Regions from separate parts of the Limnobacter sp. SAORIC-690 genome, predicted to be linked through region 2. Evidence: predicted binding sites of a transcription regulator. Region 2 holds the regulator's gene; the other holds the start of a gene.

Region 1 (8,121 bases), 200 kb from region 2:
ATCTGATCAAAGTTTGATTCACGCTGATCAGTAATGAATAAGACATTGTTAGAAATGCTGCTAGCTAACGAGCGGTTAACTTGTTTTGACTCAAGAAGAATCAAATTTTGGCTTATCCGTGGCAATGAAGCTGGAATTGAGGGAACAATATCCATATGAAATGCGAGACTGTCACGGTAACTTAATCTCAAACAACGATTCTTTTCCTCAATATCATCGGCTATGTTCCTCGCTTTTCGATAAGATTTCAGCTCAGCCTTGATCAAGCCTTTTAGTTCTGCTTGTGTATGAGTACTTGGGGAAATGCCACGATCTAACCTGCAGGTGAGATCAAGATCATATTCTTCAGTTTGACCTAGGGGACGAATCGCTGTTCCGAGTCGAAAAGATCCTTGTGAATGGACGTGAGGTGAAAACTCACGTATTGAAGAAAGATCTCGACTGAACCAGTCTCCAAGATCTTCATATCGTTCAGCCGCCCTAATGTATGCCGACTCTGGCAATTCAATTTCAAGGGCGAGGGCTTCGGCTAATGCTTTGTTTGCTTCGGTGATTTGCACAGGAGTGCCTCCTAATCAAGGATTGAAAAATTCCCCTTCCTAGTTGGTGTCCCCTGTTTGACTTGAGTTTGAATTAGTCAAACTTGTTTTCTGATTGCCTGCATCTGGCAACTCTTTTACGTGACTTACTAAAAATAAACTTCCGTGGAGTCTTTCTTTAAAACTTCTAGAAACGGCGGTCAGTCCAATTTTAAGCTTCAACTTCCAGAACCGGACCGCGATTTTTCATCCAAGAAATATCGCCAGTCCGATTCTCAAGGAACATCCACGTGCATTGACTTCAACTTGAGCACGCCACCTCAAAACTCTGATTCAGTTCACTCTTAGCTGAAAACAGTTCAGTTTTAAGCTGTTAAGTTCACTTTTTAACTGTGAGTGTGGATTAATCCCAGCTCAACGCACCACCAGTTTGGTACTCAGTTACACGGCGCTCAAAGAAGTTGGTTTCTTTCTTCAAGTCCATCATTTCGCTCATCCATGGGAATGGGTTGCTTGCGCCTTCGTACAAGGTGCCCAAGCCAATCTGGTTGGAACGGCGGTTGCAAATAAACTTCATGTATTCCATAAACTGGGCAGAATTCAAGCCCAACACGCCGCGTGGCATGGTGTCTACGGCATACGCGTGTTCAAGTTCAACAGCCTTGCGGAACATGGCCTTGATCTCTTCCTTGAATTCCGGGGTCCAAAGGTGTGGGTTTTCCAGTTTCACGGTGTTGATCAGGTCGATACCGAATGTGCAGTGTGCAGACTCGTCGCGCAAAATGTACTGGAACTGCTCGGCAGCACCAATCATTTTGTTCTGGCGGCCCAGCGCCAGAATTTGCACAAAGCCCACGTAGAAGAACATGCCTTCCATGATGCAGGCAAAGGCGATCAAGCTCTTCAGCAGTGTTTGGTCTGCTTCAAGCGTGCCGGTTTTGAATGAGGGGTCGGTCAACACATCAATGAACGGCAGCAAGAAATCGTCTTTGGCCTTAATGCAGGAAATTTCGTTGTACGCGTTGAATGTTTCCGCTTCAGGAATACCCAGGCTTTCTACGATGTACTGGTAAGCGTGGGTGTGAATGGCTTCATCAAACGCCTGGCGCAGCAAAAACTGGCGGCACTCGGGCGCTGTAATGTGGCGGTAGGTACCCAGCACAATGTTGTTGGCAGCCAGTGAATCGGCTGTTACAAAAAAGCCCAGGTTACGCTTCACGATCAGGCGCTCGTCTTCAGTCAAACCGTTGGGGTCTTTCCAAAGCGCAATGTCGCGATCCATGTTGATTTCTTGTGGCATCCAGTGGTTGGCGCACTGGCTCAGGTACTTTTCCCAAGCCCACTTGTACTTGAAGGGCACAAGCTGGTTCACGTCGGTTGTACCGTTGATTACGCGCTTGTCGGCAGCGTTTACACGGCCAGCCTTTGCACCTTCAGCGGCAGGCTGCTGCACCACAGGGCGCGCAGCTTGCTGATACAAACCTTGGCTGGCTGCAGGCGCAGCAAAACCCGAGGCCACAGACCCCATGGCAGGCGGCATTTGCACGGGGGGCTTGGCAGCAGTTGCTGTTTTGCCCATGGCTGCATCAAACTCATCGTCCCAAGACAGCATATTTTCTAACTCCTTAACTAATACACTGTATAAAGTCACAGTGTCATTATGTTCATTTTTATTCACTTGGGCAAGTCTTGGTAACTTGCCCAAATCGCTGGTCTTTTATTCAAAAAACTTACTGGCAAGCCTCGCACTCGTCGAAGCCGGCATCGCCTGGGCGCATGGTGCACACCTTGCCTTCAATTTCTTGCTCAGGCAGGTTGGGCACCAGGCCAGTGGCCGGGGCCGATGTAAACGCGGCAGATGCACCACCTTCCGCATTCACCGAGTTCAACTCACCACCGGCCAAAGTTGATTTCTCGGCGTGTGTGGCACCAATGGTGCGCAGGTAGTAGGTTGTTTTCAAACCGCGAATCCAGGCCAGTTTGTACGTGTCATCCAAACGCTTGCCGCTGACGCCAGCCATATAAATGTTCAAGCTTTGGCCTTGGTCAATCCATTTCTGGCGACGGGCTGCAGCTTCAACCAGCCAGCGTGGGTCCATTTCAAACGCGGTGGCGTACAGGCGCTTCAGGTCTTCCGGAATACGGTCAATCTTCATCACTGAACCATCAAAATACTTCAGGTCAGAAATCATCACTTCGTCCCAAATTCCCAGGCGCTTCAAGTCGCGCACCAAGTGTTCATTCACGATGGTGAATTCACCCGAAAGGTTCGACTTCACATACAAGTTCTGGAATGTCGGTTCAATGGAAGCGGCCACACCGATGATGTTGGAAATGGTTGCTGTGGGTGCAATGGCCACGCAGTTGGAGTTGCGCATGCCGTGCTTCTTGATGCGAGCGCGCAGTGCGTCCCAATCCATACGGCTGCTTGTATCCACTTCCACGTAACCGCCACGCTCTTCTTCCAGCAGCTTGAGCGAATCCAAAGGCATGATGCCCTTGTCCCACAGCGAACCCTTGAAGGTGCTATACGCACCGCGCTCGGCAGCCAACTCGGTTGAAGCTTCGTAAGCGTAGTAGCAAATGGCTTCCATGCTTTCGTCGGCAAATTCAACTGCATCACGTGACGCATAAGGCTTGCGCATCATGTGGAGCGCATCTTGAAAGCCCATCATGCCCATGCCCACAGGGCGGTGGCGCAGGTTTGAATTGCGTGCCTTGGCCACTGCGTAGTAGTTGATGTCGATCACGTTGTCCAGCATGCGCATGGCCACGCCCACAGTTTTCTGCAGCTTCTCGTGGTCCAGTACCAGCTCGCCGTTGTCGGCAGGCTTCAAGTGGCGCGTCAGGTTCACAGAACCCAGGTTACACACCGCAATTTCGTTCTCGTTGGTGTTCAGGGTAATTTCTGTACACAGGTTGGATGAGTGCACCACGCCCACGTGTTGCTGGGGGCTGCGAATGTTGCAAGGGTCTTTGAACGTAATCCAGGGGTGGCCGGTTTCAAACAGCATGGAGAGAATTTTTCTCCACAGCTTGGCTGCTTCCACGGTTTTGAACAATTTCAAATCGCCACGCGCGGCTTTTTCTTCGTAGCCCACATAGGCTTTCTCGAAGGCTTTGCCGTACAGGTCGTGCAAATCTGGGCAGTCGGATGGGCTGAACAGGGTCCAGTTACCGCCTTCCATCACACGCTTCATGAACAGGTCGGGAATCCAGTTCGCGGTGTTCATGTCGTGGGTGCGGCGGCGATCATCGCCAGTGTTCTTGCGCAGTTCCAGGAATTCTTCAATGTCCAGGTGCCATGTTTCCAGGTAGGCACACACCGCGCCTTTGCGCTTGCCACCCTGGTTAACAGCAACAGCCGTGTCGTTCACCACTTTCAGGAATGGCACCACACCTTGTGATTTGCCGTTGGTGCCCTTGATGTGGCTGCCCAATGCACGCACGGGGGTCCAGTCGTTACCCAGGCCGCCAGCAAACTTGGAAAGCAATGCGTTTTCCTTGATGCCTTCGTAAATGTCGTCCAGGTCGTCGCCAATGGTGGTGAGGTAGCAAGAAGACAGCTGTGAACGAATGGTGCCGCTGTTGAACAATGTGGGCGTAGAGCTCATGAAGTCGAATGTGGACAACACTTCATAGAATTCAATGGCGCGTGCTTCGCGGTCCACTTCGTTTAAGGCCAGGCCCATGGCCACGCGCATGTAAAACGCCTGTGGCATTTCAATGCGGGTGCCTTCCACGTGCAGGAAGTAGCGGTCGTACAAAGTTTGCAGCCCCAGGTAGTCGAACTGCAAATCGCGTTCGTACTTCAGGGCTGCGCCCAACTTCTTCATGTCAAACTGGGCCAGGCGATTATCGAGCAGGCCAGCGGCAATGCCTTTCTTGATGAACAGGGGGAAGTACTCAGGGTACACCTGCGCCATTTCGTCTTGCGCAATTTCGCGGCCAATAATTTCACGGCGAATGGTGTGCAGCAACAGGCGGGAAGTAACCAGTGTGTAGCTGGGTTCATTCTCGATCATGGCACGTGAGGCCAGAATTGCCGACTTGAACACCTCATCGATTTTCACGCCGTCATACAGGTTCTTCAGGGTTTCTTTCTGAAGGTGCGCAACGTCAATTTCATTCAGGCCAACCGCAGCACTCTCAATCAACGCTTTCAGTGCCTCAACGTCGAGTGGGCGCTTGATGTCGCCGTCGATCACATTCAGGGCATGCTGCTCAGCTTGTTCCACCTGTTTGGCAGCACGTTCTTGGGCGCGGCGTTCACGATACAGCACATAGGCACGCGCCACTTCGGCTTCGCCGGAGCGCATCAGGGCCAGTTCAACCTGGTCTTGAATGTCTTCGATGTGGAAAATGCCGCCAGAAGGCTGACGACGCACCAGTGCGTTCACCACGCTGCCAGTCATCTGCTCAACCAGTTCGCGAATGCGTGCGGAAGCTGCACCCTGACCGCCATTCACTGCCAAAAATGCTTTGGTCATGGCCACGGCAATTTTGCTGGGCTCAAAACCAACCACGGCACCATTTCGGCGAATAATTTTGTAGTTTGAGTACGCGCTGTCAACCACGGGCGCTGCACCTGCAGGCTTAGAGGTGGACAAGGGCGCATCAGTTGCCAAATTGCTCGCCAAATCTGAGGGTCCATGGCTAGTTAGCATGCATCTTTCTCCTGGAATATACGTGTTCTTGAGGGTTTGTTTTTGTAGTGGGGCACAACCGGCAACCACTATATCTTGTGTTTTGTATGTGGCTTGGAACTAATTGTAGTGGTCGAAACACGATTTGGCAAACACTTTCTTATCCCCAACTTGTGCACACAGTTATCCCCTGTGAACAAGTTGTGGACAAGCTTGGGATAACCGCAGTGCAACAAAAAAACGGCCTTTCAAAGGCCGTCAATCTGAAGTTCGTAGGTGTTTGATTTACGAAGACCTTTCCAGTCGAAGAAGGGTCCCGGATCAGTTTTCCGGGTGGGTGCTATCTCGCTGTGCGCCATGGCATATCTCAGTGGATAACGTGCTTGTAACTCCAAAGCAAGACGCTTCAGGCTGGCATATTGAGCCTGCTCGAATGGGGTATAAATATCGCCCAGCAATTCAACACCAATTGAAAAATGATTGAAATTGCTACGGTCCATTGCGGCTGAAATTCCAGCGTGCCAGGCCCGTTTTTCACAGGATACAAATTGGGTAATCGATCCGTCTCGATCAATCAGAAAATGCGAAGAAACATGCAGGCCAATCAACTCGCCAAATGAAACATGCGCATGACAATCGAGTCGATTCAAAAACAGGTCAGTGATTAACGCGGGGTCTCGCCCCCGCTCGGGCAGGCTGATGCAGTGAACAACCAGGGTATCCACTACAGTGCCCATGGGGCGTGCATCCTGATTGGGGCTTTGCAGGCGGTGCACCCAGTCTTCTTCAATCCAGCCTTCGTCCAGCCACATGGCGTGCCCCTTCTAAAGGTCAATGCACTTCAAAACTTAGCGAACTTTCTCTCCGGCCGCCTTGGCGTGCTCCATGCCGCAGTAGAAGCGCCCCTGCATCATCACACCTTCAGACATGGGGCTGTAGGCACCGCAGTGTTGGCAAGGCATGATCTCTTCCTGGGTTTTACGGCCAAGATTGCCTTTTTGTTTAACGTCTACACCGGGCTTTTCACCCAATTGTTTGCGCTGCCAGCTTTTGAAAAGAATCCAGGCCACCAACGCCAGGCCCAGGAAAAACAGAATACGACCCATCAAACTGCCCTTTTCAAAATAAACTCCAGCACAAACTGGGTACCAAAATAAGCCAACACCAATACTGCATAGCTGCCCAAACACCAACGCAGGGCTACTTTTCCGCGCCAGCCAAATACCACACGCCCGCCCAGAAGCACTGCAAATGAACACCATGAAATGATGGCAAACAGGGTTTTGTGATCAAAGCGCCAGCTGCTACCGCTCCATTCTTCGGAAAACAGAAAGCCGGTAATCAGGGTAAGCGACAACAACACAAAGCCAGCCCAAAGCTGCCGGAACAGAATCGATTCCATGGTAAGCAAAGAGGGCAATTGATCCAGCAACCGCTCCCGCACCATGCGGTTTTCCTGGGTGGTGGCCACAGGCTGGTGCAAGGCTTTTTCCTGAAACGCCATCACGATGCCATGGGCGGCGGCAATACCCAACAAACTGTAGGCTGCCAGCGCGATCAACAAATGCAATTGAAACAGATGATCGCCTGCCATTCGAATGGCGGAATCTTCCCCCATCCACAAGGGCAGCAAAAATACAACTGCGCACAGCGGGAACACAATTAATTCAAGCAGCGGCACACGGTTGAAAAAACTTTCTACAAAGGCCACCAGTGAGGCCAACCAAGCCACGCACATCAGGCCCAGAACAAAGCCGAAGTGCATGCCATCGGTTTGAAACAACAAGGTGCCCAATAAATAACCCGAGACCGTCAAGGCCAAAGCAACCAGCGCGCGGTTTAACGCGGCGGGTGCAGACCACTTGCCGAAAACGTTCAGCGCCGCCAATCCACCCGAGGCGGACAGCAGGGGCACTGCGAACGCGTACAATATTGTGTTGTTCATACCAATCAGTTTACTCGATTCATAGCACGAGTCAGGGGCACCACACGATGTTTGAAAACCTCTCCGATCGCCTAACGCGCGTTGTCAAAAATATCAAAGGCGAAGCCCGCATCACCGAGGCCAACACGCAGGAAATGTTGCGGGAAGTTCGCTTGGCGCTTCTGGAGGCCGACGTGGCCCTACCGGTGGTGAAAGAGTTCATCAACCAGGTGAAAGAACAGGCGCTTGGCGAGGAAGTGCTGAACAGCCTCACCCCCGGCCAAGCCTTGGTGGGCATTGTTCACAAACAGTTGATCAAGCTGATTGGCGAGAAAACAGAAGAAATCAACCTGGCGGCCCAGCCCCCCGTGGTGATTTTGATGGCGGGTTTGCAAGGTGCCGGTAAAACAACCACCACAGGTAAGCTGGCCAAGTATTTAAAAGACAACCTGAAAAAGAAAGTGCTGACCGTTTCAGCCGACGTGTACCGCCCTGCGGCGATCGAGCAGCTGAAAACAGTCAGCGCGCAAGCTGGCGCCGAGTTCTTTCCATCCGACATTACCCAAAAGCCAGTGGACATTGCACTGGCTGCCCTGAACCACGCCAAACGCCAGTTTTTTGATGTGCTGATTCTGGACACGGCGGGCCGCTTGGGCATAGACGAAGCCATGATGAATGAAATCAAGGCTTTGCATGCTGCGGTGAACCCGACTGAAACCCTGTTTGTGATTGACGCCATGTTGGGTCAGGACGCCGCCAACACGGCCAAAGCCTTTAACGAGGCCTTGCCCCTGACCGGCGTGGTACTGACCAAGATGGACGGTGATGCGCGAGGCGGTGCCGCCCTTTCCGTGCGCCAAATTACCGGCAAGCCCATTAAATTCATGGGTGTGGGCGAAAAACTGACCGGCTTTGAGAAATTCCACCCAGACCGCGTGGCGGGCCGAATTCTGGGCATGGGCGACATTGTTTCCTTGGTGGAAGAAGCCAAAAAAGGCATTGACCAACACGA
Region 2 (21,614 bases):
ACTGGCCTTTGTTGAAAAGTCGTATCCGTTCGATGGCAGTTTCCAGATTGTCCATCGAATTGGCATACGAGAACCGCATCATTTCGCTTCCCCGGAATTCGGAAAAGTCCTTGCCGGGGACAGCACACACAAAAGCCTGTTCCAGCAATTCCCTGCAGTAGCGCTCACTGTCATAAGGCGATTTGGCGTACACATAAAATGCGGAGTCAGGTGTCGAGTGTAACTCGATGCCTGCTTTGGGAAGTGCGGTCACCACAAAGTCTCTTCTAACCTTGAATACCTGTCGCCTCTCTTCGCAAATGGCCAGCGTTTCCGGCGTAAAGCAGGCCAACGCCGCCCATTGCGCGGGTGTGTTGGGGCATATGCTCAAGTTCTGGGCAAACCGTTCAATGGCTGGTAGCAGGGTGTCAGGTACCACCATCCACCCAAGGCGTAAGCCTGTCATGCCAAAGTATTTTGAGAAGCTGTTGATGACCACCACGGGTATTTGTTCGCTGGGTGCTCCAGTTACTTGAAGCACACTTTGGGCGGGGCGGTCGTAGCACAGCGACTGGTAAATTTCGTCAACAATCACAAAACCACCCTGAGTGCTTACGCCTTGAACAATTTCCTGCATGGCTCGAGCACCAAGTTGGGTGCCGGTGGGGTTGTTGGGCGAGGCCAAAAGTACACCTGCTGTCTGTGGCGTCCATTGTTTGTACAAATCAGCCCAACTGGGCTGAAAGTTGTGTGCCTCTTGAGTTTGTACAAAATCAGGAATACCACCCGCCATTTGCACGAAAGTTTTGTTGCAGGGGTAGCCAGGGTCGGTTAGCAGCACCTTGTCGGTGGGGTTGATCAGGGCCAGGCAGGCATACATCAGTGCGGCAGATGCACCTGAGGTGATCACGATTTGGTGGGCTGGCACCTGAACCTGAAAATTCGTTTGGTAAAACAGGCTGATGGCTTCACGCAACTCTGGCAAGCCCAGCGCTGCTGTGTATCGGGTTTTGTGTTCCGAAATGGCCTGGGCCAGTGCCTGTTCCACTGGCTCGGGCATGGGAAAGTCGGGTTCGCCGATTGAAAGATGAATCACCGGTTTTCCCTGATTGTGCAGGGTGTCTGCTGCTTTCACCAGTTCCATGACATGGAAGGGTTGAACGAGATTGCCAAGGCTGGACTGCTTCAATTCTTCACCATTGTTAGTGAGTGGCGCCAACAAGTTGCGCGATTTGTGGAAACCCCTAGGGACAGCTTCACTGGCTGAGCCTATAATTTTCGGTTCTGTTGTTCACCTCAAAGAGAAGATTATATGGCTCAACCAATGGATCAGCGCTTCAGGCAGGCCGCCCTTGAATATCATGAATTTCCAAAGCCTGGGAAATTGCAGATTTCGGCGACAAAAAGCCTTGTCAACCAGCGTGACCTGGCATTGGCCTATTCTCCCGGTGTTGCAGCAGCCTGCGAAGAAATCGAGGCAGACCCCCTCAATGCGGTGCGTTACACCGCCAAGGCAAACCTGGTGGGTGTGGTTACCAACGGTACAGCAGTGCTCGGTTTGGGCAACATCGGCCCCTTGGCTGCCAAACCCGTGATGGAAGGCAAGGCTGTACTGTTCAAGAAGTTTGCCGGTATTGATGTGTTCGACATTGAAATCAACGAGAACGACCCCGACAAGCTGATCGAGATCATTGCATCGCTGGAGCCCACATTCGGCGGCATCAACCTTGAAGACATCAAGGCACCAGACTGTTTCAAGGTTGAGCGTGCCTTGCGCGGGCGCATGAATATTCCTGTATTTCACGATGACCAGCACGGCACTGCGATTGTAGTGGGCGCGGCCATTTTGAATGGTCTTGAAGTAATCGGTAAAAAACTGGATGAAGTGAAGTTTGTGGTGTCTGGCGCAGGTGCTGCGGCCCTGGCCTGCCTCGAGTTGCTCGTCGAGTTGGGCCTTCCGCGCAAGAATGTGTGGGTCACCGACATTGATGGTGTGGTTTACAAAGGCCGCACCACCAACATGGACCCTGACAAAGATTTGTTTGCACAGCAAACGGATGCGCGTGTGTTGGCTGACGTAATCAAAGATGCAGATGTGTTTTTGGGCTTGTCAGCGGGCGGCGTCTTGAAGCAAGACATGGTGCGTGCCATGGCGGCCAAACCCCTGATTTTGGCCTTGGCCAACCCCACACCGGAAATTTTGCCCGAGCAGGTGAAGGAAGTCCGCGACGATGCCATTATGTGTACGGGTCGCACCGACTACCCGAACCAGGTGAACAACGTGCTGTGCTTCCCCTTTATTTTCAGGGGAGCGCTCGATGTGGGCGCAACCACCATTACCAAAGAAATGGAAATCGCGGCAGTTCGAGCTGTCGCCGAGCTGGCTCGCAAAGAACAATCGGATGTAGTCGCCTCCGCTTATCGCACCCAAAACCTGAGTTTTGGTCCCGAATACCTGATTCCGAAGCCTTTCGATCCCCGCTTGATTGTGCACATTGCACCCGCTGTGGCCAAAGCAGCCATGGAAAGCGGTGTGGCCACGCGCCCAATCGCCGATTTGGAAGCTTACAAGGATCAGTTACAGCAGTTTGTGTATCACTCTGGCACGTTCATGAAGCCAATTTTTGCGGTGGCCAAACGTTGTGTGGCCGAAACACCGCAAACCTCCCGCATTGTATTTGCAGAGGGCGAAGATGAGCGTGTGATGCGTGCGGTGCAAGTGGTGGTCGATGAAGCAATAGCCAAGCCAATCATGATTGGTCGCCCTGCTGTAATTGAACGCCGCCTGGAGCGGTTTGGCCTGCGCATTAAGCCCGGTGTTGATTTTGAGTTAATTAACCCTGAGTACGATGAGCGATACAAGGACTACTGGCGTATGTACCACGACTTGACCAAGCGCAAGGGTGTCACAGAGGCCTACGCGAAAATTGAAATGCGTCGCCGCCACACTCTGATTGGCTCCATGATGATTCACAAAGGCAATGCGGACGGCATGATCTGCGGAACCTTTGGTACTCACTCCTTGCATTTGCACTATGTGGACCAGGTACTGGGTCGCCGCGCAGGCTGCAACACATACGGTGCCATGAACGGCCTGATGTTGACCAACCGCCAGGTGTTTTTGGTAGACACCCATGTGAATTACGATCCCACAGCCGAGCAAATTGCTGAAATCACCTTGATGGCTGCCGAGGAAATGCTGCGCTTGGGTGTGCAGCCCAAAGCTGCATTGTTGTCGCACTCCAACTTCGGTTCCAGCAACCAGCCTTCCGCCGTGAAGATGCGTGAGGCGCTTCAAATTCTTCGCAACATTGCACCCTGGCTGGAAGTTGATGGCGAAATGCACGGTGATTGCGCCATTGATGAGCAGGTGCGTAATACCATTTTCTCGGGTTCCACCTTGACTGGTGAAGCCAATTTGCTCGTGTGTCCAAACATTGACGCAGCCAATATTTCATACAACCTGCTAAAGTCGGCGGCTGGCAACGGCATTGCCGTGGGGCCAATTTTGTTGGGCTCCGACAAACCGGTTCACATCTTGACTGCTTCCGCCACAGTGCGTCGTATTGTCAACATGACTGCACTGGCTGTTCTTGATGCAAATTCAGAGCGGGTTAGTTCGCTTTAAAGTAGCGCTTTAAAACAACAAATGGGCGTGCAAGACACGCCTGTTTTTGTTTTAACTTATTCGAAATGTGTCGCACAATGGTTTCATGAGCGATCAAGACACATTTCACACTGAAGAGCACGATGACATCACCGGACTGGTGTTGTCAGGCGGTGGCGCACGGGCTGCCTATCAGGTGGGGGTACTGCATCAGCTAGCCAAGTGGTTTGAGCAAGAAAACAAGCGCGAATTCGATTTTCCGTTCAAAATTTTGTGCGGCACTTCAGCCGGTGCAATCAATGCAGCGGCCCTGGCCTGCGCGGGGCGCAATTTTTATCAGTCCACCGATCGAATGCTCAAGGTTTGGGAGAACTTCAGTTCCGATCAAGTATTCCGCTCTGATTCCTTGGGTATTATTCGCACCGGTGCGCGTTGGTTGTCGGCGCTTTCAATTGGTTGGATGCTGCGCAAGCGCCCCAAGTGCTTACTCGATAATTCTCCGCTGTCACACCTGCTTCATCAGTTGTTGCATTTCCGAAGACTGGACGAGGCGCTTGAGAACGGCACAATTCACGCTTTGGCGGTGACTGCTTCCAGCTACAGTTCAGGCCGTAGCGTGACCTTCTTTCAAACCCAGAAAGTGATCGAGAGCTGGGCCAGAACGCAAAGGGTGGCATTGCCTGACCGTATTACAGTCGAGCACTTGTTGGCCTCCGCAGCAATTCCTTTTGTCTTTCCCGCGGTGAAGCTGAACATTGAAGGGCAAATGGAGCACTTTGGCGATGGTTCTATTCGCCAACTGGCCCCAATTAGCCCAGCAATTCATTTGGGTGCAAACCGAGTGATGGTGATTGGTTCCAGTCAATCGGACAAAGACCACACCCAGCGTGTTGAAATTCAAAATGCATATCCCAGTTTGGCTCAAATTGCGGGCCATGCCATGGCTTCCATTTTTCTGGACAGTTTGTCGATCGACATTGAGCGTTTAAGCCGGGTGAACAAAACCCTGGGCTTGTTGCCTCCCGAGATGGCCACGAAAACCACATTGAAACCGATTGAGCTGTTGGTGATTTCACCCTCAGAACGGATTGACGAAATTGCGGCACGTCACACGCAAGATCTGCCCCGACCCGTGCGCACCCTGTTGTCCGCATTGGGAGCCACGGAGGCCAGTGGTTCGTCTTTGGCCAGTTATTTGCTGTTTGAGGCCAATTACACCCGCGAGTTGATTCGAATGGGTATCGCCGACACGATTGCCAAGAAAGATGCAGTGTACGAGTTCTTCCATCTGGGTCAGTCAGGCCGCTGAGTTCCGCGCCAAGCCGCGTTACAATTAGCGCTTCGAGGCAGTTCAGGCGTTTTCCCCATGCATTCACCTTTGGTTTCTGCTGCTTGGCATGCCAGGATGACCCAGGCCGAGGGTGATGACGGTCTTTGTGTCGCGCACGGCAAACCGGTTCGGGTGCTCAGTACCTTCGATGCAAACGAAGTACGCGGCATGATTGAGCAGGCCCACGAGTGGTCCAAACAGGGTTTGTATGTGGTGGGTGGCCTAAGCTATGAAGCTGCTCCGGTTTTCGATGCAGCTTTGCCGGTTTGCATGCCACACAATTTCCCATTGCTCGAGTTTCATGCTTTTGAACCGAACCAGGTGAGCGTGCTGGGCAAATCGCAGTTGCAGCAATTGCCCTCGGCGTCCAAATTCATGCCTTGGCTGGATCAACAAACGGCTCAGCGTTATCAAGAAACCTACAAGCAGGTGAGGCAGGCCATTGAGGCGGGCGAGTTCTATCAAATCAATCTGACCACACGGCTTAAGGCAGCCAATCCGCGACTGGATGCATGGGCTGTTTTCCAGCATCTCTATGCAAGCCAGTCTGCACCCCAAAGTTTTTTTCTGCGCGGCAGCGTGTTCAACGCAATCAGTTTGTCGCCCGAGCTGTTTTTTCGGTGGGACGGCAATGAACTGCAAACCGCACCCATGAAGGGGACCCGAAGGCCTGTGTTGGGTGGTCTGGATGTACTGAGTGACAGTGAAAAAGACCGTGCCGAGAATGTGATGATTGTTGACTTGTTGCGAAACGACATGGCCAAGGTCTGCCAGCCAAAGTCAGTTCAAGTACGTTCCCTGTTCGATGTCATGCATCTGCCCACTGTCGATCAAATGACCTCCAGTATTTCTGGGCGAACTTTGCCAGGTACTACTTTGGTGGATTTGTTTGAGGCTCTTTTTCCTTGTGGCAGTGTGACGGGTGCGCCCAAATCGCAGGCCATGTTGCGCATTGCGCAATGGGAACAAGCGCCCCGAAAATTGTATTGCGGGGCGCTTGGTGTGCTGAGCCCGGGTGGTGGGGTTCAATTCAACGTACCGATTCGTACTGTCATAGAACAGGCAGATGAACTGGAGTACGGTGTGGGCAGCGGTATCACCTGGTATTCCACCGCAAGCGATGAGAAAAAAGAGTGGTGGCAAAAAACTACCTTTCTACGTGAGGCCACTTGCGACTTTCAGGTGCTTGAAACTTTGCGCCTGGAGAATGGGAAGTGGATTCATCTGGACGATCATCTGGAGAGAATGGAAGGCGCAGCCAAGCAGTTTTCGTTTTTATTCGATGAACAACGGGTTCGATTGAACCTAGATGCAGTGGCTCACAAACATACTCATGGCGTTTTCCGTGCACGTTGTTTGCTGGATGCTTGCGGGGACACGCGAATTGAACTGCATGAACTGGAACAGGATTTGACTCCCGTGCTGCTTCGTTTGGCCAATTCAGCCATGCAAGGCAAGCCCGAGTTTGTGCTTCACAAAACCACGTACCGACCTGAGTATGAGTATTTTCAGAATCAGGCGAATGGTGCTTTTGATGTTCTACTTTTCAACTCGCAAGGTTTGTTGACTGAAACCTGCCGCTGCAATGTGGTGTTTAAAATTGATGGCGAGTGGTTAACACCACAAATTTGCGAAAGCGCCGGTACTTATTTGTTGCCCGGGGTGTTGCGTGCCCGCCTTTTAAGGGAAAATACGATTCGGCAAACCACGCTGAATGTGCAAGACTTGCAACGCGCTGAAGAAGTGTGGCTGATCAATAGTTTGCGAGGCTGGGTGCCTGTTGCGAAAGTGGTTGATGTACACGACAAGGTGTTTTTTTCTGCCAACTAAAAACAAACAATAAACAAAAAGGGAAGTGAGATGAACCCGACCACCATTGAACTGATTGGCGCGATTCTTTTTGCAATTGCTGTCATTCACACCTTTTCAACCAAATACTTTGAGCGCCTGGCGCACTCGCAGCCAAATCACTCGGGCTTGTGGCATTTGCTGGGTGAAGTGGAGGCCGTGTTCGGCTTTTGGGCCATGGTGCTGGTTGTGTTCATGTTTTTCATCATTGGTCAAACCAGCGCAATTGAATACGTAGACACGCGCAATTACACCGAACCTTTGTTCGTATTCGCGATTATGGTGATTGCTGCCAGCAAGCCAATCCTGGTGCTGGCTGGTCGCATTGTGCGCGTGGTAGCTTCTGTGATCCCAATCGACAGGCAAGTGGCGTATTTTTTCACCACTTTGTCCATCGTACCGTTGTTGGGCTCGTTCATCACTGAGCCCGCAGCCATGACACTGGCGGCCTTTTTACTGCGCGACCGGTTTTACACGCAAGGTATCAGCAACAAATTGATGTACGGCACTCTTGGTGTGTTGTTTGTCAATATTTCAATTGGTGGCACCTTAACGCCATTTGCTGCACCGCCTGTGTTGATGGTGGCGGCCAAATGGGGCTTTGACATGCAATACATGTTGACCATGTTCGGCTGGAAAGCCGCGATTGCTGTGTTTGTGAACGCGACGGTACTCACCTTCTTGTTCGCCAAAGAACTGACCGCCATGAAAAAGCCTGCCGAAAACGGTCCCAAAGAAGACATGCCCGTGTGGGTTATTGCTACTCACCTGTTGTTTCTGGTGGGTGTAGTGGTATTTGCCCACCATGCAGCGATGTTCATGGGCCTGTTCCTGTTCTTCCTCGGATATACAACTGCTTACAGCCGCTATCAAGACAAGCTGATTTTGAAAGAAGGGTTGATGGTTGCATTCTTTCTGGCTGGTTTGGTGGTATTGGGTGGCATGCAGGCCTGGTGGTTACAAGACACTTTGAAGGGCATGAGCCCCACAGCGCTGTATTACGGAGCCACTGCGTTGACGGCAATTACAGACAACGCAGCCTTGACTTACCTTGGCTCGCTGGTAGAGGGTGTGGATGACCAATTCAAGTATGCGTTGGTGGCGGGTGCTGTAACCGGGGGTGGTTTAACGGTGATTGCGAATGCACCCAACCCGGCTGGTTTTGCCATCTTGCAAAAGTATTTCAACGACGGCTCAATCAATGCGGGCAAACTGTTTTTGGCTGCACTCGGGCCTACGCTGGTGGCAGTCGCTGCTTTTCAATTGTTGTAAACAGTTTTCAGGGATTTTGTTTTGAGCGAACAAAACATCGATTACCACGATCAAGAGCCAGCCATTGAGCTGCCTCACGATCTCGATGATGCGCAAAGGGCCTTGGCCGAAGTGCAGGCCTTGTTGCGTAAACAAAAAGTAATCGAGAGTGTTGTTCACAACCAGCAAACCACGGTTAATCCCGAGCGGCAAAGTTTGGTTGAGGAGCTGGTGCACCGCCAGCATCTGACCGAGCTGGGTAACAAGCTTTATTTGCTTCACCCGGCCGACGTGGCCTATGTACTTGAAAGTCTGCCCCAAGAGGAGCGGATGCTGGTTTGGGGTTTGGTGCGCTCCGATCGCGACGGTGACATTCTTCTCGAGCTGAGCGATGCGGTTCGGGAGAGTTTGATCAAGTCCATGGACAGCGAAGAATTGTTCGCTGCCACGGAATCGCTTGATGCCGATGAAATTGCGGAGCTGGCGCCTGACCTGCCACGGGATGTGGTTGAAAAACTGGCCAGTAGTTTGAGCCTTGAGGAGCGCGAGCAACTGCGCGCCGCCATGAGCTACCCCGAAGACACCGTGGGTGCGCGTATGGACTTCGACATGGTGACCATTCGCGACGATGTGACACTGGAAGTGGTGTTGCGTTACCTGCGCCGGTTCGACGAGCTGCCAGATCAAACTGACCAAGTGTTTGTGGTGGATCGTGTGGATCATTTCAAGGGCAGTTTGCCTTTGGACCGGTTGTTGGTCAATGAACCGGAAACCCTTGTGAGTGAGGTAATGAGCCGCGAGGTGCTGATGTTGTCGGCACTGGATGATGCCTATGAGGCTGCGCAGGCCTTTGAGCGTTATGACCTGGTTTCTGCCCCCGTGCTCGACCCATCTGGCAAGTTGATCGGTCGCCTCACCGTGAACGAAGTGGTGGATGTGATTCGCGAAGAAAGCGAAGCAGATTTGCTGTCCAGTGCGGGTTTGCGTGAAGAAGAAGACTTGTTCGCCTCGGTGTGGGAGTCTGCTAAAAACCGTTGGCTGTGGTTGGGTTTAAACCTGTGTACCGCTTTCTTTGCAAGCCGTGTCATCGACACTTTCGAGGGCACAATCGCCAAAGTGGTCGCCTTGGCCACACTCATGCCGATTGTGGCGGGCATTGCCGGTAATTCCGGCAATCAGACAATGACCTTGATGATCCGTTCCCTGGCCTTGGGCCAAGTAACTGCGGCCAACTTCAAACTGTTGTTGAAAAAAGAGCTGGCCATTGCCGGGTTGAACGGTTTGGTGTGGGGCAGTGTGGCGGGGCTTGCCGCATGGGGTTTGTATTTTGGATCTCCGAATGCCGTGATGTTGGGCTTGCTGATGACACTTGCAGTGATGCTGAATTTGCTTGTAGCCGCGCTCATTGGCGTGCTCGTACCTCTCGGACTTGAGAAGATCGGTCGGGATCCTGCCATGGGGTCTTCAGTGCTACTCACATTCACCACCGACAGCATGGGCTTTTTCATTTTCCTGGGGCTGGCCTCCCTGTTCTTTTAGAGCGGCGTCTATTCATGCCCTCCATTTCTATTGTCATGCCGGTGTACAACGAGGTTCCGGTGCCTGGCGATGATTCCTTTTTGTCTCGAATTCAAGCGCTGCTTCAATTGCTTCGGCAAGGTGACGAGTTGTTGCTGGTAGACGGCGGCTCTACTGACCAGAGTTGGCCAGTTCTACAAACTTTGGCCGAACACACGCAAGTGCTTGCCATTCAAGGCAGCAAGGGGCGGGCGCAACAAATGAACGCGGGTGCTGAAAAAGCCCGTGGGGATGTACTGCTCTTTTTGCATGCAGACACAGTGTTGACCAAGGCGGCTTGGCAGGCATTGTTGTTCAAGTTGGATGCAAGCGCTTGGGGCCGCTTCAATGTGTGTATTGATGGCAAAAGTGCATGGTTGCCTGTGGTGGCCTGGTTCATGAATCATCGGTCGAGGCTGACTAAAATTGGTACAGGCGATCAGGCTTTGTTTGTTGGTCGCAAGTTGTTCGATCAGGTTGGAGGTTTTCCAAAACAGCCCCTGATGGAAGACGTTGAGCTGTGCAAGCGCTTAAAGCGAGTGGCACCACAAAAATTTGTGGCAGTTGCTTCCCCGGTATTTACGTCGGGGCGTCGATGGGACGTGAACGGCGCTTGGGCAACGATTGTGTTGATGTGGCGCTTCCGGTTTTTATATTGGCGCGGAGTGCCCGCAGATACCTTGGCAAGGCTTTATGCGGACACCCGGCAAAAGTTGCCTGTCACTGTGGCCGTGTTTGCCAAGTATCCGCAGGCCGGCCGGGTGAAAACAAGGTTGATCCCCATGCTGGGTGCCGAGCAATGCGCGATGTTTGCCCGATATTTGTTGTTGAGTACCTTGGACAAGTTACAGGGCGTGAATGTGGCGCTGTGGACCGATGGCGGTACTCCCGAAGAGTGGGCCACCTTGCTGAAGGGCAGGGCCATTCAATGTTACGTTCAACCAGAAGGGCACCTGGGCGTGCGAATGCGAGCTGCGGTTGAAACGCATCTGAACGGCAGTGAGCTTGTGGTGCTTCTTGGGCCCGATGCAGTCGAATTTACAGCAAGCCATTTGCGTGAACTGATCGATACTGCCCGGCAACAGGGACTGGCTTTCGTGCCTGCACACGATGGTGGATATGTGGCCTTGGCTTGCAACCGCGTTGTGCCTGAAATTTTTTCTGAATTGATAGAGTGGGGCACTGCCCGTGTGGCGGAGCAAACCCGCGCCGCATTGAGGAGTAAAGGTTTGCGGGCTGTGTGGTTGTCATCGCAACTGGACATTGATGAGCCTGCTGACTTGGGGCGGGCGATTGAATCGGGTTGTGTACCTGTTGATTGGCCTGTACGTTACTCAAGTATCGATTAAAAAGGTGTTGAAGGGTTTCGTATGCGCAGTTTTGTGTTGATGACGGGTGTTTTTAAAGCAGCTTTGTTATTCGGTGTTGCAGGCATATCAAGCGGTGCTCTGGCCCAGGGCGCGGGCGTGCTAAAGCCCTGGCCTGCAGACCCTGCTGCCGGAATTCCTGCGCCATGGAAAGCGCAGTACCACCCTGACATTGCGGCGCAAACCCAATTCAAGTTGTTGAAGCAGGGCAATCAAACTGTGTTGCAGGCCGAGGCTGACATGGCCTACGGCTCGCTGGTGTATGCCTTTGCCAAACCCACAGTTTTGAACACTTTGACTTGGCAGTGGCAAATATTGACTCAACCCACCAAGGCGAATTTGCAAACCAAGGCTGGCGACGACGCGGGTGCGAAGGTGTGTGCCTTTATTCAAATTGATGAAGGAAAACTGGGTTTGGGCACCCGCCTTGCATTGGCTGCGGCGCGCACTGTCTCAGGCGAGCGTTTGCCCGCGGCCACCCTTTGTTATGTGTGGGGCTCGCCAGGTGAAAAAGTGGGCCAGGTGTTTGACAACCCCTACACCGACCGTGTGAGAAATATTGTTGTGCGTGATGCGGCCAGCGCCGCGGAGTTGATTTCGGAACGAAGGGATTTGCAGGCCGATGCCCGCAAAGCCTTCGGCAAAGAACTGCCGGAAGGCCCTGTGATGTTCACAGGCATTGCGCTGGGGGCTGATTCAGACAATACCCAATCGAAAGCCAAGGCTTTGTTTGGCAGTGTGCAAGCTCTGTAATTGAGGTGAATGATAAAACTACCTATTTATGGCGATTGCGCAACCCCCCAAAATGAGTAAATTACTTACAAAAGTAAATTAATTTATAGTGCAGACTTGTCTCAAGGAGTAATGTCTGCATGAAAAAATTAATTCTCGCCACCGCACTTTTGCTGCCTCTTTCGACCATGTCCATGACCCTGGACAAAAGTCGACTCTATATGGGGGGTTCTTATTCCAACATTGATTATCAACAGCAAGGCGTGACATTTGATTTATCGACAGTCTCGGTTGTTGGTGGTTATAGGGTTAATCGTTTCGTTGCCTTGGAAGGTCGTTTGGGGCGTGGTCAAAGCAAAGGTAACTTTGCGGGAGCAGTATTTGAGGTTGACCGCTATGTCAGCGCTAATATTGTAGGCACCTACCCGTTGGGAGACGAAAATTTAAGACTTTACGGCAGTTTGGAATACAACGACCTCGAGATCACTGCACAGGGAGCTGGAATACGCGTTTCGGAATCAGGTGATTCGGCGGCTTACGGACTCGGCATTTCATACGTTGTTGGCCCGCTTGAGTATCGAATCGGTTACGAGAATTTCTATGACAAGGACAATGTTAAAGCGGACGGCTACACCATCACCGTGAACTACACTTTTTAATAAGAAGGGGACCTCGGTCCCCTTCTTATTAACACTCGGGCTATTTAGCCCTGATTCAGATTCATGGTCTTCACGATTCGCTCGCAGTACCTGGCGATCTGGTCAATCTCCAGATTGACCGGGTTGCCTGCTTTCAAATGTTTCAATGTGGTCATCTGCACCGTGTGTGGAATGAGGTTGATGTGAATGTCGCATTCGCCTGAATCATGATCATCTACCTTATTGACTGTCAGGCTGACTCCATTCACAGTAACCGAGCCCTTGTAGGCAAAGAAAGGCGACAGGGTTTTCGGTGCCCGAATTTGCAGGTGCCAGCTTTCACCCACTGGTTCGAATTCCGTAACGCTGCCCAAGCCGTCCACGTGGCCGCTCACCAAGTGGCCGCCAACTCGATCCGACAAGCGCATGGCCTTTTCAAGGTTTACTTCACCGGGCTGGCTTAGCCCCACGGTTTTTGACAGACTTTCCTGCGACACATCCACATGAAATGTGTGGTCAGCCATGGCCACAACTGTCATGCAGGCACCTTGGATGGCGATGCTGTCGCCAAGTTTTATATCTGAAAAATCCAGCGTTGGGGCATGCACCGCGAGGCGTACGCCAGCATAGGCAGAATTCTGAAGGGGGTCTACAGATTTGATTTGACCGATCGACTCAATGATTCCGGTGAACATGGGTGCAACTACTCCTGGTTATTTTGAACCCACGTAATTCGCAGGTCTTGTCCAATTTGCTCAAATGAATGAATAGCCCAGCTTGCATAGGCGGGCAGGATTTCTAGTTCGGGCAGGCGGAACAGGCCCTGGCCTGGTCCCAAAAAACGTGGGGCAATGTACTGCACAATTTCATCCACCACACCGGCTTGCAGAAACGAACCATTGAGCCCAAAACCAGCCTCAAGGTGCAATTCATTGATACCGCGCTGTGCCAGTTCTTGTAACAGGCGCAGCAAATCCGTTTTTACTTTGCCTGCATGCAAACCTGCCGCCACTGGGGCCACGTTCAACGCCTCAATATTTGCGGCGTTTGGGTGGGTAAGAAGCCAAGCTGGCGTTTGTGGTTCAGTGTGCGCAATCAGCACGCGCCCGGTTTGTAACAAGCGGGCTTCCGGTGAAATTTCCAGCTTGCTGTCCACGATCACTTTCAGCGGTTGGCGTTCGGTGTCAATACCACGCACATTCAGTTGTGGGTTATCGGCTTTCACCGTGCCAATGCCGCTGAGCACAGCGCAGGCCTGCGCGCGCAAGTGGTGCCCGTGCAGCCGTGCTTCTTCGCCAGTAATCCACTGGCTAACGCCATTATTCAAGGCGCTAACGCCGTCCGCACTGCTGGCTACTTTCAAGCGCACCCAAGGGCGTTTGCGTTCCATACGGCTGAAAAACCCACGGTTAATCCAGCGCGCTTGTTCAACCAGCACACCGTGTGAAGTTTCAATGCCGGCCAATTGTAAAATGGCCATGCCTTTGCCTGCCACCAGCGGGTTGGGGTCAAGAACCGCAGCCACCACCCGTTGAACACCTGTGGCCACTAGCGCTTGTGCACAGGGGCCTGTGCGGCCGTGATGGGCGCAGGGTTCCAGTGTGACATAGGCTGTGCTGCCTTTTAAACAAACGCCACGCGCCTTGGCTTGCGCAATCGCCTGCACTTCAGCATGGCCTTCGCCTGCTTTGGCGTGAAAGCCCTCCGCAATTGCAACCCCATCGCGCACAAATACACAACCTACGCGCGGATTGGGCGTGGTGCTGTACTGGCCCTTCCAGGCCAGGTTCAGCGCATGCTGCATCCAGTGTTCGTCGGTGGGTGAAAGGGTGGCCATGGCCTCAGTTACTTCTCAGTTACTTTTAAGCGCCTTTTTTGGCGGTTGTGCGTGATTTTGGCTTGATGCTGCCCGTGATGTTTTCTGCCGGTGCAGTCAGATGCGCAATTTCTTCTGAGAAGCTTTGCAGGTCCTCAAAGCTTTTGTACACTGAGGCAAAGCGAATGTAGGCCACAGTATCGAGCTGCTTGAGTTGTTGCATCACCAACTCGCCCAAGAACTTGGTGTCCACCTCTCGGGCAGCACTCACCAACAGTTTTTCTTCAATACTTGAAATGGCTTCGTCAATGGCTTCCGCCCGGACAGGGCGTTTGCGCAAGGCGAGCATCAAGCTGCCGCGCAGTTTATCCCTGGAAAATTCGACGCGTGATCCGTCTTTCTTGACAATGGCAGGCAGAAACAGTTCTGCCCGTTCATAGGTGGTGAAGCGTTTGCCGCAACTGCTACATTGTCGGCGGCGCCGAATCGCGTCGCCTTCTTCAGACGTGCGCGAATCGACTACCTGGGTGTCGGCGTTGCCACAAAAGGGGCATTTCATAACGCCGTGGCCCCTTGCTTACTTGTAAACAGGGAACTGGCTGGTCAATTCCTTGACCTTGGCGCGAACGGTGGCCAATGTGGCCTCGTCTTCCGGGTTTTCAAGTACGTCGGCGATCAGGTGACCTACCGCGCGGGCCTGCTCTTCCTTGAAACCACGCGTGGTCATGGCTGGGCTGCCCAAGCGAATGCCGCTGGTGACAAACGGCTTTTCAGGGTCGTTTGGAATGGCATTCTTGTTCACGGTGATGTGCGCATTGCCCAAAGCAGCTTCAGCGGCCTTGCCTGTAATGCCCTTGGCACGCAGGTCAACCAGCATCACGTGGCTTTCTGTGCGGCCAGACACAATACGCAGGCCACGCTCAACCAGGGTTTCAGCCAAAGCCTTGGCATTCAACACCACTTGTTGCTGGTATTCCTTGAATGCGGGTTGCAGGGCTTCGTGGAAAGCCACGGCTTTGCCTGCAATGACGTGCATTAGAGGGCCACCCTGAATGCCAGGGAAAATTGCGCTGTTGATTTTCTTGGCCAACTCTTCTTTCATCAAAATGATGCCGCCACGTGGGCCGCGCAAGCTTTTGTGTGTGGTCGATGTACATACATCAGCGTGCGGCACAGGGTTGGGGTACACGCCAGCAGCAATCAGACCCGCGTAGTGGGCCATGTCCACCATGAAGTAGGCACCCACTTCCTTGGCAATTTTCGCAAAGCGCTCAAAGTCGATGCGCAGGGCGTAAGCCGATGCACCGGCGATGATGATTTTTGGCTTATGTTCACGGGCCAGGGCTTCGACCTGGTCGTAATCAATGGCTTCTTCCTTGTTCAGGCCGTAAGAAACCACGTTGAACCACTTGCCCGACATATTTAGTGGCATGCCATGGGTAAGGTGGCCGCCTTCAGCCAGCGACAAACCCATGATGGTATCGCCAGGTTGCAGCAAGGCAAAGAACACGGCTTGGTTGGCCTGTGAACCGGAATTGGGTTGTACGTTGGCGGCTTCAGCGCCAAACAGTTTTTTCAGGCGTTCGATGGCCAGGTCTTCAACCACGTCTACATGTTCGCAGCCACCGTAGTAGCGCTTGCCTGGATAGCCTTCCGCGTATTTGTTGGTCAGTTGTGAACCCTGGGCTTCCATCACGGCTGGGCTGGCGTAGTTTTCGGACGCGATCAACTCAATGTGGTCTTCCTGGCGAGTGGTTTCCTGCTGCATGGCAGTCCACAATTCTGGGTCGGTTTGGGCGATGCCCTTTTGGCGTTCAAACATAACGATTTCCGGAAAGGATTGGGTTCAAGACAAGCCCAACATTCTAAATGATTTCAAGCGATTCGACCATCGACTTCGTCCATGTTTTGGCCGGGTTTGTCGTTGTTCAGGTGCCCTAGCCAGGCCCACAAAACAACATGTTTGTTTCCCTGCGGGTCAATGTCGATCACATTGAGCGCGCAATTGTGCAGTTGCCACTCGCGCTGCTTTTGCAGTAGCTCGCCAGTGCAGTGCCTGTAGATACAATCGAGTACACCACCATGGGCCACCAGCAAGATTGTTTTGCCCGCGTGGGCGCTGCCAATGTGCTCGAACGTTCCCACCACGCGGCTGTAAAACTGAAACAGGCTTTCCCCGCCTTGCAAGGGGGCATCAGGCACCCGGTTTCTAAGGCCCGCGAATTCTTCTGGGCTCTTGGCTTGCATTTCATCGCCTGTCAGGCCTGACAGATGGCCGTAATCACGCTCCCGAAGACCCGCATTCAACTGCATGGCGGGTGTTCTGGCGCCGTGAATGGTATTTGCCGTGGCGCGCGCCCGAATTAGGTCGCTGCTGATGCACTCATCGTAAAGCGGCACTCCCTGCGTTTCCAGGGAGACGAAGTATTTGCGAAGCAATTGAGCCTGCAAGAGTCCGTGCGCATTCAGGGCGATGTCGGTGTGACCCTGAAACCGCTTCTCCTTGTTCCAGTCGGTTTCACCATGGCGCACCAAGATGAAGCGCGACCCTGCCGGTTTTTTGCTGACAATTGCACCAAAATCAAGAGCTTGGCTGTTCAATTCAGGTGCACCTTGGCAAAGCGGCGTTTGCCTACTTGAATGACATAACTGCCCTTGCCAAGGCGTGTGGCCTTGTCCGACATCTTCTCCCCGTCAATTTTCACCCCGCCTTGCTGAATGTTGCGGTTGGCGTCGCTGCTGCTTTCGCAGAGGTTTGCAGCTTTCAGAATCCAGGCCAAACCGGCGTCTGAATCGCCTTCAGGCAAATTCAGGCTCACTTCGGGCATGTCCTCGGGCAACGCGCCTTGCTTGAAACGTGCTTCGAATTCAGCCAGTGCATCGATTGCGGCCTGAGCGCTGTGGAAGCGCGCAACCAACTCTTGGGCCAGTGCAACCTTGGCGTTGCGCGGGTTCTCTCCTTTGGCGCAGGCCTGTTTCAGGTTTTCAATCTCAGCAAGGGATTTGAAGCTGAGCAGGGTATACCAGTTCCACATCAGTTCATCCGAAATGGACATCACCTTGCCGAACATATTGGAAGGTGTTTCGGTCACGCCGATGTAGTTGTTCTTGGACTTCGACATTTTGTCGACACCATCGGTGCCCACCAACAGTGGCATGGTCAAGATGCACTGCGCACTCTGGCCGTTTTGCTTTTGCAACTCCCGGCCCATCAGCAGGTTGAATTTCTGGTCAGTACCACCCAACTCCAAATCGCTTTCCAATGCCACCGAATCGTAGCCCTGCAACAGTGGGTATAAAAACTCATGAACAGCGATGGGTGTGCCTGATTGATATCGTTTGGTGAAATCGTCCCTTTCAAGCATGCGCGCCACGGTGTAGCTGCTGGCCAGGCGGATCATGCCGTCTGCACCCAGTGGCATCAGCCATTTGCTGTTGAACTCAATTGCAGTGCGTTGTGGATCCAGAATTTTAACGGCCTGCTCATGATAGGTTTTTGCGTTTTCCTGCACCTGCTCCTTGGTCAATGGTGGACGGGTGCTGTTGCGACCCGAAGGATCGCCGATCATCGACGTGAAGTCACCAATCAAAAAAATGACTTGATGGCCCAGATCTTGCAACTGACGAAGCTTGTTGAGCACCACTGTGTGACCCAAATGAATGTCGGGTGCCGTGGGGTCCAAACCCAATTTGATGCGCAGGGGTTTGCCTGTTTTCTCGCTGTGAACTAATTTTTGAATCCATTCGGTCTCAATCAACAGTTCTTCGCAGCCACGCTTGGTCACTTCTAGGGCGTGCCGGACGGAATCAGATAAATTCTCAGTAATTTCCGTAATTTTGGGGGGCCTTCTATCAGGTGACTGGTTCATTTGGCAATCCTTTGTTACACTCTGGCAAACTTCAGTGTTGTATTTTTGAAAATAAAGCTGATTGTGGGCGATCGGCACGTGAAATTTCACACCTTTAAAACTAAAACATGATGCTTCAGAATTTATTAGAGCGAGCAATCGCCGCGTGGGGACAGGGCTTTTCTCTTACCAAGCGCTTTATTCAGTCGGGGTGGCAATATGCCGACTCCGCGCTTCCACAATCTCACAATCATAGAAAGTGGGTCATTGTAGGGTTTTTTTCATTCCCTGTTCTTGGTGCAGTGGTTGCAATCGCCGGCTCTGTTCAAAATTCCCCTGTGGATTCCGCTCTGATCAATTCTGATGTGGTGGTTGAGGCGGTTGAACTCAATCTGGCTGATCAGGGTGTGTACACCTTTGACCCTCTGGTTGCAGAGGAACGGATTCGACGGGGTGACACCTTGGTGGGCCTGTTGGAGAGAATGGGTGTCAACACCGCAGGTTTGGCTACATTTCTGGGACAGGACAAAACAGCACGTAATTTGGTGAATCTGAGAGCCGGCCGTGTATTGACAGTTCAACAAACTGCGGATGGCGATTTACAGTGGCTCCGTTACAAAAGCGGCATTGATGAGGACAGTCAAGAGTCGATCCTGATTCAAAAACGCAATGGTCAATTTGTCGCGAAGCTGGAATCTGTCAACTTTGAAAAGCAGATTGTGTTTCGCTCAGGGCGGATTGAGTCGTCTCTGTTTGCAGCTGCTGACAAGGCCGGAATGCCTGATTCAGTGGCCATTCAACTGACTGAAATTTTTGGTTCAGACATTGATTTTCACCGTGAACTGCAAAAAGGTGACGAGTTCAAGGTGGTTTATGAAGACCTGACACTTGAGGGGCGTTCTGCGCGCTCTGGCCGGGTGTTGGCAGTAGAGTTTGTGAATAACAACAAGCCGTACAAAGCGTATTGGTTCGCACCCAGTGGTAATCGCAATGCTGGTTATTACAACGAGGAAGGTCGCAGTCTGAAAAAGTCTTTCTTGCGTTCGCCGCTCGCATTCTCCCGCATTTCCTCCGGTTTTACTCCGCGTCGTTTTCACCCCATTCAGCAACGCTGGAAAGCTCACAACGGAGTCGATTACGCGGCGCCCACCGGTACTCCAATCATGGCTACAGCCAGTGGCACCGTGAAGTTTTCGGGCTGGCAAAACGGGTATGGCAATTTTGTAGAAATCCAGCATCACAGCGGTTATAGCACGGCTTACGCTCACCTTTCACGTTTTGGCAAAGGCGTTAAGGTTGGCCAAAAAGTAGAGCAGGGCGATGTGATCGGGTATGTGGGTGCTACTGGCTGGGCAACCGGACCACACCTGCATTATGAATTCCGGGTCAACCGGGTTCCCAAAAACCCCCTGAGCATCACTGTGGCTCAGGCTGAACCACTGGATCGCAATGCATTCAGTGAATTCAAGCGGGTGCAGCTGGCGCTTGACCGCCGCATGGAGCTGGCCACTGCCCAACGTTTGGCGCGTGCCCAGTAAGCCATGATCGCCTTGGGCGCCATGTCTGGCACCAGCACGGATGGTGTCGATGTAGCTGCGGTTCAAATTGATTCCAAAACTCAGGACATGCGGTTCCTCGGCGTGCTTAGCGCCGAGTTTCCGCCGGCTTTGAGGGAAACACTCCTGCTGCTGCAAGAAATCCCGCCTCGTTTTCCTTTCAGTTCCGATCCAATCGCGATTTTCTTGCAAGCCCGTAAAGATCTCACCGAGCTGTATGCGGGCACAGTCAATGAGCTGTTGTCCTTTCTGGGACTAGAGCCTGGTGACGTGCGCGTGTTGGGTGCACATGGTCAAACCCTCCGGCACAGGCCCGATCTTGGGTACACCTATCAAATGCTGGACGGGGCCTTGCTGGCCTGTAGAACCGGGATTGATGTGGTGAATGACTTGCGTTCCAAAGATGTTGCACTAGGTGGCCAGGGAGCCCCGCTCGTTCCGGCTTTTCACCTTGCGTGGTTAAACGGCAAGGGCATTTATGACCAAACCGCCGTGGTGAATCTGGGTGGTTTTTCAAACCTGACTGTATTGAATGGCCAAGGGCAAGCGTTGACCGGTGGGGACTGCGGACCAGCCAACTGTTTAATGGACCTTTGGGCTCAGCGCGCTTTCAGCTTGCCGATGGACAGTGACGGTGAAATTGCTGCCATGGGCAGCCCGGACTATGCCTTGCTGGAGCGTTTTTGGACGCATCCTTTCTTTCACCAACCTTGGCCCAAGAGCACAGGCCGTGATGATTTCAGCGCGCAATGGTTTGAGACTTGCCTTGCAGACGCCACCGATCTTTCTTCTGAAGACATCATGGCAACCCTGCTGGCCTTGGCAGTAAGGGCAGTGAAGTCGTGTTTGCCCGTGTTGGTTGAGCAGGTGTACGTGTGCGGCGGCGGTGCAAAAAACAGCACCTTCATTCACCAGTTGCGCTGCGAATGCGCACCAGCGGATTTCTTGCCAATTGAAAACCTGGGTTTGCCTGCGCAGGCAGTCGAGGCTGCTGCTTTTGCCTGGCTTGGTGCGCAGTATGTGCAGGCTGCGCCTGGTAATTGCCCATCGGTGACTGGTGCAAGTCGGTCTGCCATTCTGGGGGCCTTGCACTGCGCTCGGTAGCCCCACTCGTTTTCTCAGTTTAGTGGGTCAGTAACGATTTGCTGCCCAAGGTTTTGCCTTCGTTTTGAGAACTTTCGGTCGGCACATTGAACAGGGCCGAGGCCTTTTCCCGGGCTGGAAATAATTCAGAAATCACACCGAGGCCGATCTCGGCTTGGCCAGGAATCAAGGGAATTCGAATCATTTCACGACCAAATTCGACTTGCGGGTTGTTTTCCAGGCTTGCGTTGTAGATCAAAATGCAGCAGGGTTCGAAATCAAGCAGAGAACCCAACAGTTTCAATTGCTCAATTGCGTGCGTTTTTTGGGCTGGGTCGCCAGTATAAAGAATGTAAACAGGTGACATGCCTTTGCGTAAAGCGGTGAGGTAAGCGCGATATGCGCCGTTCAGGCTGAACTCGACTTTGTCAAATCCCTGAATTGGAAGTCGGCGCTGAATTTCCAGCAGATGGTCGTGGTTCATGGCCATCACTTGCGCTTCGAATGCAGTTTGAGGGTTATATGCTGGTCGCTTGTTGCGGTGACTAATTTCGGCTTCTTCCGGCAATATGACTTCGAAGACAGAGCCTGCCAATTTGCCGTTGTAGTATCGATTTCGGCATTCGGTTTTGGCGAGTATTTGTTCGCTCAAATCCCGGACTATGTTGGAACCGTGACCCCAACCTTTGTTGTGCGCAGCAACTTTATTGTTCTCAACACCCGAGCCAGTATCTACGATTTGGATACACACCCGCCCTTTTCGCCTGCGTAGACCCACCACTACGCCCCCTTTGTTGGTGTACTTGATGGCATTGTCCAGTCCGTTGCGAATGATCTTGGCCAGGGCGTCCTTGTTGCTCATTACATTAATTTCGCTGGGCACATAACGAATCTGAAGTTCCTTCACGTCGGCCAGCATTCTGTATTCTTCAATCAATGGGCCAAGTATGTCGTGAATTGCAATCGGCGTCATTGGGGCGGCGTTGTCGTCCTGCGGGTATT

The links. Region 2 encodes NrdR, which represses ribonucleotide reductase genes. Its sites were predicted from a motif close to CACNANATNTNGTG; they were not measured.
Region 1: BSZ31_RS01610 (ribonucleoside-diphosphate reductase subunit alpha) is a predicted target of NrdR. The motif match lies at 5,273-5,286, and genes of this name have one in related genera.

Annotation. Positions count from the first base shown of each region.
Region 1 covers NZ_MQVZ01000001.1:351,083-359,203, forward strand. Annotated here, with positions in the region: partial or broken gene BSZ31_RS16805 (nucleotidyltransferase) at 1-560, opposite strand, end outside; gene BSZ31_RS01605 (ribonucleotide-diphosphate reductase subunit beta) at 943-2,151, opposite strand; gene BSZ31_RS01610 (ribonucleoside-diphosphate reductase subunit alpha) at 2,270-5,206, opposite strand; gene ampD (1,6-anhydro-N-acetylmuramyl-L-alanine amidase AmpD) at 5,434-5,997, opposite strand; gene BSZ31_RS01620 (PP0621 family protein) at 6,034-6,291, opposite strand; gene BSZ31_RS01625 (inner membrane protein YpjD) at 6,291-7,130, opposite strand; gene ffh (signal recognition particle protein) at 7,178-8,121, shown strand, end outside.
Region 2 covers NZ_MQVZ01000001.1:141,521-163,134, reverse strand. Annotated here, with positions in the region: gene BSZ31_RS00740 (aminotransferase class I/II-fold pyridoxal phosphate-dependent enzyme) at 1-1,168, opposite strand, end outside; gene BSZ31_RS00735 (NADP-dependent malic enzyme) at 1,292-3,607, shown strand; gene BSZ31_RS00730 (patatin-like phospholipase family protein) at 3,693-4,895, shown strand; gene BSZ31_RS00725 (chorismate-binding protein) at 4,953-6,746, shown strand; gene BSZ31_RS00720 (putative Na+/H+ antiporter) at 6,777-8,036, shown strand; gene mgtE (magnesium transporter) at 8,058-9,554, shown strand; gene BSZ31_RS00710 (TIGR04283 family arsenosugar biosynthesis glycosyltransferase) at 9,569-10,921, shown strand; gene BSZ31_RS00705 (DUF3047 domain-containing protein) at 10,943-11,692, shown strand; gene BSZ31_RS00700 (porin family protein) at 11,812-12,330, shown strand; gene BSZ31_RS00695 (riboflavin synthase) at 12,375-13,004, opposite strand; gene ribD (bifunctional diaminohydroxyphosphoribosylaminopyrimidine deaminase/5-amino-6-(5-phosphoribosylamino)uracil reductase RibD) at 13,013-14,146, opposite strand; gene nrdR (transcriptional regulator NrdR) at 14,172-14,684, opposite strand; gene glyA (serine hydroxymethyltransferase) at 14,703-15,947, opposite strand; gene BSZ31_RS00675 (histidine phosphatase family protein) at 16,001-16,726, opposite strand; gene tyrS (tyrosine--tRNA ligase) at 16,723-17,994, opposite strand; gene BSZ31_RS00665 (peptidoglycan DD-metalloendopeptidase family protein) at 18,312-19,511, shown strand; gene BSZ31_RS00660 (anhydro-N-acetylmuramic acid kinase) at 19,515-20,633, shown strand; gene BSZ31_RS00655 (sensor histidine kinase KdpD) at 20,653-21,614, opposite strand, start outside.